DNA from 2 places in the Kitasatospora sp. Xyl93 genome. Region 1 is predicted to be linked to the other one. Evidence: predicted binding sites of a transcription regulator. Region 1 holds the regulator's gene; the other holds the start of a gene.

What was found. Region 1 encodes HrcA, which represses chaperone genes, less so after heat shock. Its sites were predicted from a motif close to TTNGCACTCNGNNNNNCNGAGTGCNAA; they were not measured.
Region 2: a site for HrcA is predicted at 1,357-1,383, ahead of ACZ5GH_RS21325 (FmdB family zinc ribbon protein). Genes of this name have one in related genera too.

Annotation. Positions count from the first base shown of each region.
Region 1 is NZ_AP029185.1:2,687,604-2,690,999, reverse strand. It holds gene pspAB (PspA-associated protein PspAB) at 1-136, opposite strand, end outside; gene htpX (zinc metalloprotease HtpX) at 160-1,080, opposite strand; gene hrcA (heat-inducible transcriptional repressor HrcA) at 1,370-2,404, shown strand; gene dnaJ (molecular chaperone DnaJ) at 2,481-3,396, shown strand, end outside.
Region 2 is NZ_AP029185.1:4,747,417-4,750,812, reverse strand. It holds gene ACZ5GH_RS21330 (MFS transporter) at 1-1,269, shown strand, start outside; gene ACZ5GH_RS21325 (FmdB family zinc ribbon protein) at 1,395-1,715, shown strand; gene ACZ5GH_RS21320 (hypothetical protein) at 2,110-2,400, shown strand; partial or broken gene mscL (large conductance mechanosensitive channel protein MscL) at 2,438-2,851, shown strand; gene ACZ5GH_RS21310 (hypothetical protein) at 2,922-3,155, opposite strand; gene ACZ5GH_RS21305 (sigma-70 family RNA polymerase sigma factor) at 3,282-3,396, opposite strand, start outside.

The DNA of each region.
Region 1 (3,396 bases):
AGACCGAGCCGAGCCCGGTGGGGGTGAACCCGGCTCCGGCCTCCAGGGTGAGCGCGGCGGACGGCACGCCGAACAGCTGGTCGAGGTCGGGTTTGACGGGCTTGGTGCGGCCGAACAGGGCGTCCAGGATTCCCACGGCGGTCCTCTCGGGTTCGGGGGTCAGCGGCCGAGCTGCTCGGAGATCCTCGCCAGCTGCGCCAGCCGCTTCTCCAGGCTCGGGTGGGTGGACAGCAGCTGCGAGGCGGTCTCCCGGGCGCTCAGCGCGGGGGCGAAGTAGAAGGCGTTGTACGGCTGCGCCTGGCGCAGGTCCTTGCCGGGGATGGCCGCGATCTGCCCGGTCACCTTGGTGAGCGCGGAGGCCAGCGCGCTGGGCCGGCCGGTGAGCTGGGCGGCGGCCCGGTCCGCGGCCAGCTCGCGGTAGCGGGACAGCAGCCGGGTGAGCAGGAAGCTGACCGCGTAGACGACCATCGACACCAGCGGGACGACCAGCGCCAGGACGGCCGCGTTCTGGTCGTTGTTGTTGCGCCCGCCGCCCATGAACCCGCCGTACACGGCGATCCGGGTCATCGCCCCGGCGAGGACGCCCAGGAAGCCGGCGATCGTCATCACCGCCACGTCCCGGTGGGCGACGTGCGACAGCTCGTGCGCGAGGACGCCCTCCAGCTCCTCCGGCTCCAGCCGGCGCAGCAGCCCGGTGGTCACGCAGACCACCGCGTTGCCCGGGTTGCGGCCGGTGGCGAAGGCGTTCGGCATGTCGTTGTCGGCGACCGCCACCCGGGGCTTGGGCATGTCGGCCAGGGCGCAGAGCCGGTCGACGGTGCCGTGCAGCTGGGGGAACTCCTCGGGGGACACCCGGTGGGCGCCCATCGCCCGCTCGGTGATCCGGTCGCTGAACCAGAACTGGGCCACGAACAGCCCGCCGGAGATCAGCACGATCAGTGGCCAGGCGCCGCGCATCAGCGCGATCAGCAGGCCCGTGAAACCGACGTACAGCAGCCCGATCACGAACATCGTGGCGACCATGCGGCCGGTCAGGCCGCGGTCGGGCGCGAAACGGGTGTGCTGGCCCGAGCTCGACATCGCTTGCTCCTCCGTTCGCCGTCGCCTTCGATGCTGCCACCCGGACGGCCTCCCGGCACCACCCCGGCGCCGGAACGACCGAACCGCGGGGGCCCCGCGGGCCGTGGGCGGAACTGCGGGGAGGATCACCCCGGTCGGGCCGTTCCTGCCGTAGGACCCGGGCCGTACACTGGCAGGTACGGTTTTGGCACTCGCGTGTTCAGAGTGCCAAGGCCGAGGGCCTTCCGGAGCGGCCCGCAGCAACGAGGGACACAGTCGGACAACGTGCGAAGACGGAGGTGCGTGCCCCATGGCCGGTGAGGTCCGCCAGCTGGACGAACGCAAGCTCGCCGTGCTCCGCGCGATCGTGCAGGACTACGTGGGCACCGAGGAGCCGGTCGGCTCCAAGGCCCTGGTGGAACGGCACAACCTCGGGGTCTCGCCGGCGACCGTCCGCAACGACATGGCGGCGCTGGAGGAGGAGGGTTACATCCACCAGCCGCACACCAGCGCCGGCCGGATCCCGACCGACAAGGGGTACCGCCTCTTCGTCGACAAGCTCGCCGAGATCAAGCCGATGAGCGCCCCCGAGCGCCGGGCCATCCGGCACTTCCTGGACGGCGCGGTCGACCTGGACGACGTGGTCGCCCGCACGGTGCGGCTGCTCGCCCAGCTGACCCGGCAGGTCGCGGTGGTGCAGTACCCGTCGTTGACGCGCTCCACCGTCCGGCACATCGAGCTGGTGGCGCTCGCCCCGGCGAAGGTGATGCTGGTCCTGATCACCAACACCGGCCGGGTCGAGCAGCGGATGGTCGACTGCCCGGGCCCGGTCGGCGAGACGGTGCTGGCGGACCTCCGGGCCCGGATCAACGCGAGAGCCGCCGGCAAGCGCCTCCCGGAGGTCCCCGGGCTGCTGGAGGAGCTGCCCGCGCAGTTCGAGCAGGCCGACCGGCCGACCGTCAGCACGGTCCTGGCGACCCTGTTCGAGACGCTCGCCGAGCAGAACGAGGAGCGGATCATGCTGGCCGGCACGGCCAACCTGACCCGCTTCGGGCACGACTTCCCGCTCTCCATCCAGCCGGTGCTGGAGGCCCTGGAGGAGCAGGTCGTCCTGCTCCGCCTCCTGGGTGAGACCGCGGACGCCGCGATGACGGTCCGGATCGGGCGGGAGAACGCCTACGAGGGGCTGACTTCCACGTCGATCGTCTCGGTCGGCTACGGTTCGGGCGACGAGAGCGTGGCGAAACTGGGTGTGATCGGTCCGACCCGGATGGACTATCCGGGCACAATGGGGGCGGTGCGAGCGGTGGCGCGGTACGTGGGCCAGATCCTGGCCGAGTCCTAGCAAGCGGCCGTCGCCGGAAATCCGGCGGCGGCGACCAGTCGCAGCACTACTACAGGCGGAACAAGCGGAGCATTTGGTGGCCACGGACTACTACGCGGTACTCGGCGTCCGACGGGATGCGGGGCAGGACGAGATCAAGAAGGCGTTCCGGCGCCTGGCACGCGAACTGCACCCGGACGTCAACCCGGACCCGAAGACGCAGGAGCGGTTCAAGGAGATCAACGCCGCCTACGAGGTGCTCTCCGATCCGCAGAAGCGCCAGGTCTACGACCTCGGCGGGGACCCGCTGTCCCCGGGCGGCGGCGGAGCGGGCGGCTTCGGGGCCGGTGCGGCCGGCTTCGGCTTCTCCGACATCATGGACGCCTTCTTCGGCGCCGCGGCCGGCCAGCGCGGCCCGCGCTCGCGCACCCGCCGCGGCCAGGACGCCATGATCCGGCTGGAGATCACCCTGGAGGAGGCCGCCTTCGGCACCACCAAGGAGCTCCAGGTCGACACCGCCGTCACCTGCACCACCTGCAGTGGCGAGGGCGCGGCCCCCGGCACCTCGGCGCAGACCTGTGACATGTGCCGTGGCAAGGGCGAGGTCTCCCAGGTCACCCGGTCCTTCCTGGGCCAGGTCATGACCTCCCGCCCCTGCCCGCAGTGCCAGGGCTTCGGCACCGTCGTGCCGACCCCGTGCCCGGAGTGCGCCGGCGACGGCCGGGTCCGCGCCCGCCGCACCCTGACCGTCAAGATCCCGGCCGGTGTCGACAACGGCACCCGGATCCAGCTGGCCGGCGAGGGCGAGGTCGGCCCCGGCGGCGGCCCGGCCGGCGACCTGTACGTGGAGATCGCCGAGACCACCCACAACATCTTCCAGCGGCGCGGGGACGACCTGCACTGCACCGTCACCATCCCGATGACGGCGGCCGCGCTCGGCACCCAGGTGCCGCTGCAGACCCTGGACGGCCTGGAGGAGGTCGACATCCGGCCCGGCACCCAGTCCGGCCAGT
Region 2 (3,396 bases), 2.1 Mb from region 1:
TACGGCGAGCTGCTGCGCACGCCCGGGGCCTGGACGTTCCTGTCCCCCGCCCTCGTCGCGCGACTGCCGTACGCGATGCTCAGCATGGGCATCCTGCTGCTCGTCACCCAGACCCACGGCTCGTACGGCACCGCCGGCACCGTCACCGCGGTCGCCGCCGTCGCCCAGGCCCTGATCGGGCCGCAGACCGGGCGGCTCGCCGACCGCTACGGCCAGGCCGCGGTGCTCGTCCCGACCGTCCTGGTGCACGCGGCCTCGGTCGGCGCGCTGATCGCGCTCGCGCTCGGCCACGCGCCCGCCTGGAGCCTGTTCCTGGCCGCCGTCCCGGCCGGGGCGAGCGTGCCGCAGGTCGGCGCGATGGTCCGGGCCCGCTGGGTGGCCCGGTTCACGGCGGACGGCGCCTCCGAGAACTCCGCGGCCCGGGTGAGCACCGCCTTCGCCTTCGAGTCCGTGACGGACGAGTTCACCTTCGTGATCGGCCCGATCCTGGCCTCCGGCATCGCCGCCCTCGCCAACCCGGCCACCGCCCTGGTCGCCGAGGCCGCGCTGACCCTCGTCGGCGGTCTGGCCTTCGCCGCCCAGCGGGGCACCGCCCCGGCCCGGATCGTGCCGCAGCCCGGTACCAAGCGGGCCTCGGCGCTCGCCTCCCCCGGCGTCCGACTGCTGGCCGGGACCTTCCTCGGGGTCGGCGCGGTCTTCGGCGGCATGCAGGTCTCGGTGAACGCCTTCGCCGACTCGGTCGGACAGCACGACGCCGGGGGCACCGTGTACGGGATCTTCGCCGGCGGCTCGATGCTGGCCGGCGTGCTGTACGGCGTGATCGCCTGGCGGCGGCCGGTGCAGCAGCGGATGCTGATCAGCTACGCGCTGCTGGTGCTGGGCTGCTCGGTGCTGTGGGCGATGCCCAACCTGGTCGCGCTGACCGTCGCCGGGCTGGTCTGCGGGCTGGCCATCGCGCCGACCCTGATCAGCGGCTACACCCTGGTCGAGACGCTGGTCGCGGACGGCGCCAAGACGGAGGCCTTCACCTGGCTGACCGGCGCCATCGGGCTGGGCCTGGCCGTCGGCTCGATGGCGGCGGGCCAGCTGATCGACGGGCACGGGCCCTCGACCGGCTTCCTGGTCCCGGTGGCCGGCGCCGGGCTGGGGCTGGTCGCGCTGTTCTCGCTGCGGCACCTGCTGGTCGCGCCGAAGGACGGGGCGGGCGCCGGTGCGCGGACCGCGGAGAGCGGGCGCCCGATGCAGCTGGCGGGTGTCGCCGAGGGCTGAGCGGACGGTGACCGGCGGGCGCTGCGGGCCGATCTCACACCGGGGTCGCTGGACTGTTCCGGCGGAATGCCGCATCATTGACCATCGTTAGCACTCATCAGGCGAGAGTGCCAGGAGGAAGACAAGTGCCCACGTACCAGTACCAGTGCACCGAGTGCGGCAACGGCCTGGAGGCGGTGCAGAAGTTCACCGACGAGGCGCTGACCACGTGCCCCGACTGCCAGGGACGGCTCCGCAAGGTCTTCTCGGCCGTGGGCGTCGTGTTCAAGGGCTCCGGCTTCTACCGGACCGACAGCCGCTCCTCCTCCAGCAGCTCGGTGAGCTCCGGATCGTCGTCGAGCACCTCGACCTCGTCCGCCGCGTCCACGTCCTCCTCGACGTCGTCGGGCTCCGGCTCCTCGGCGTCGACCCCGGCCTCGTCCAGCCCGGCTCCGGCCGCCGGCTGACCCGGCGCCGGGCACCGGCCCGGACGGACCGCAGACCTCGGAAAGGCCCGTCGGCCCCGCTTCCACGCGGGGGCGGCGGGCCTTTCCGCGTTTCCGTCCGGGGTCGTCCGGCGGGTGCGCGCTGTCGTCCCGGGCGCGTGCTGTCGACGCGGGCGTGTCCTGTTGTCACGGGCGTGTCCATGTTGTCGCGGGCGCGGTGCCGCCTCTACCACGTCTTGCTGCCTCTTGTCTTCTCGGACGGGTCGAATTCACCCGCACGAGTGAGCGGAGTTGCCCACAGGGCCGGGTTGTCCACAGGCCTGGGGAAAGGGCTTTCCGACGTCGCCGAAAACGCTCATCGTGTGGGCATCCGGTCCGCGAGGGGCCGGTCCGCCGACAGTCCGGAGGTGCGTCGATGACGACCGCGAGCTTCTCCTTCCCCCTGCCCGTACCACTGCCGTTGCCCGCGCCGGCCGTGCCGCCCCGACAGGAGCTGCCGAGCTTCCCGCCGATCCGGCGCGGGTGCGGTGGCTGGCACCGCTGGCGCAGCGCCGTGCGGCGGCGAGCCGGAGTGCCCGTCCTGGTGCTGCTCGCGGTGGCGTCGGCGCTCGCGCTGGGGCCCGCACGGGCCGGGCTGCCGCCGCCCCAGGGCGGCGCGCTGGGCCGGACGGGTTGTCAATCCGGGGTCGCGGAAGATCACCCGTGACCGGAGGACGACTTCGTCGTTCGAGGCGACATGAAGGGGCTTCAAGGAATTCCTGCTGCGTGGAAATGTCGTCGAACTCGCCGTGGCCGTGGTCATCGGCGCGGCTTTCACCAACATCGTCAACGCCTTCGTCAAAGGCGTGATCAATCCGATCGTCGGCGTGTTCGGGACGAAGGACCTCGCGTCCTACAGTTCCTGCCTCAAGGGGCCCTGCGAGGCGAGCCCGACCGGTGAGGTCACGTCCGGAATCCTCATCCTCTGGGGATCGGTGCTCAGCGCCGCGCTCCAGTTCCTGATCACCGCGGCGGTCGTCTCCTTCGTTCTGATCCTGCCCATGAACAAGCTGGCGGCCCGCCGCAAGACCGACGTCGAGAAGGCGGCGGAACTCGAGGCCAAGGAGGTCAAGCTGCTGACCGAGATCCGCGACGCGCTGGTCTCGCCGCTGCGCTGACCGGCGGGCGCCCCACGCCCCCGGTCCCCGCTCCCCAGTCCCCGTGGTGCGGTCAGTCCCCGTGGTGCGGTCAGTCCCCGTGGTGCGGCGGGCGCTGGCTCAGGTACCAGTCCAGCCCCCGTCCACCGCTCTCCCCCGCTCCGGGGCGACCGCCCCAGCCCGCGTCGGTGTCGTCCCCGGACTGCTGGTCCAACGGGTCCCGGAAGACCAGTCGGGCCTTGGCGGCCGCGGCCTTCCCGGGCTCCTGCGCCCGGTCCTGGTCCTGCGCCTGGCGCCGGTCCTCTTCCCGTCCCTGCTCGCTCACGCTGTCCACTCCGTCCGTTCGTCCCTTCCCTCAAGCCTAAGAGCCCGTGGCACGCCTCGGGCCCCGGTGCGGAGCGCTCCGCGCCAGGGCCCGGGTGAGGGCTCGGCCAGGGGGCCGGCTGGTCCGTCAGGCGGCTTCGAAGCCCGCGTGGTCCGCGATCTTCTTCAGCTCGGCCAGCGCGTGCTTCTCGATCTGCCGGATCCGCTCACGGGTGAGGCCGTGCTGCTTGCCGACCTCGGTG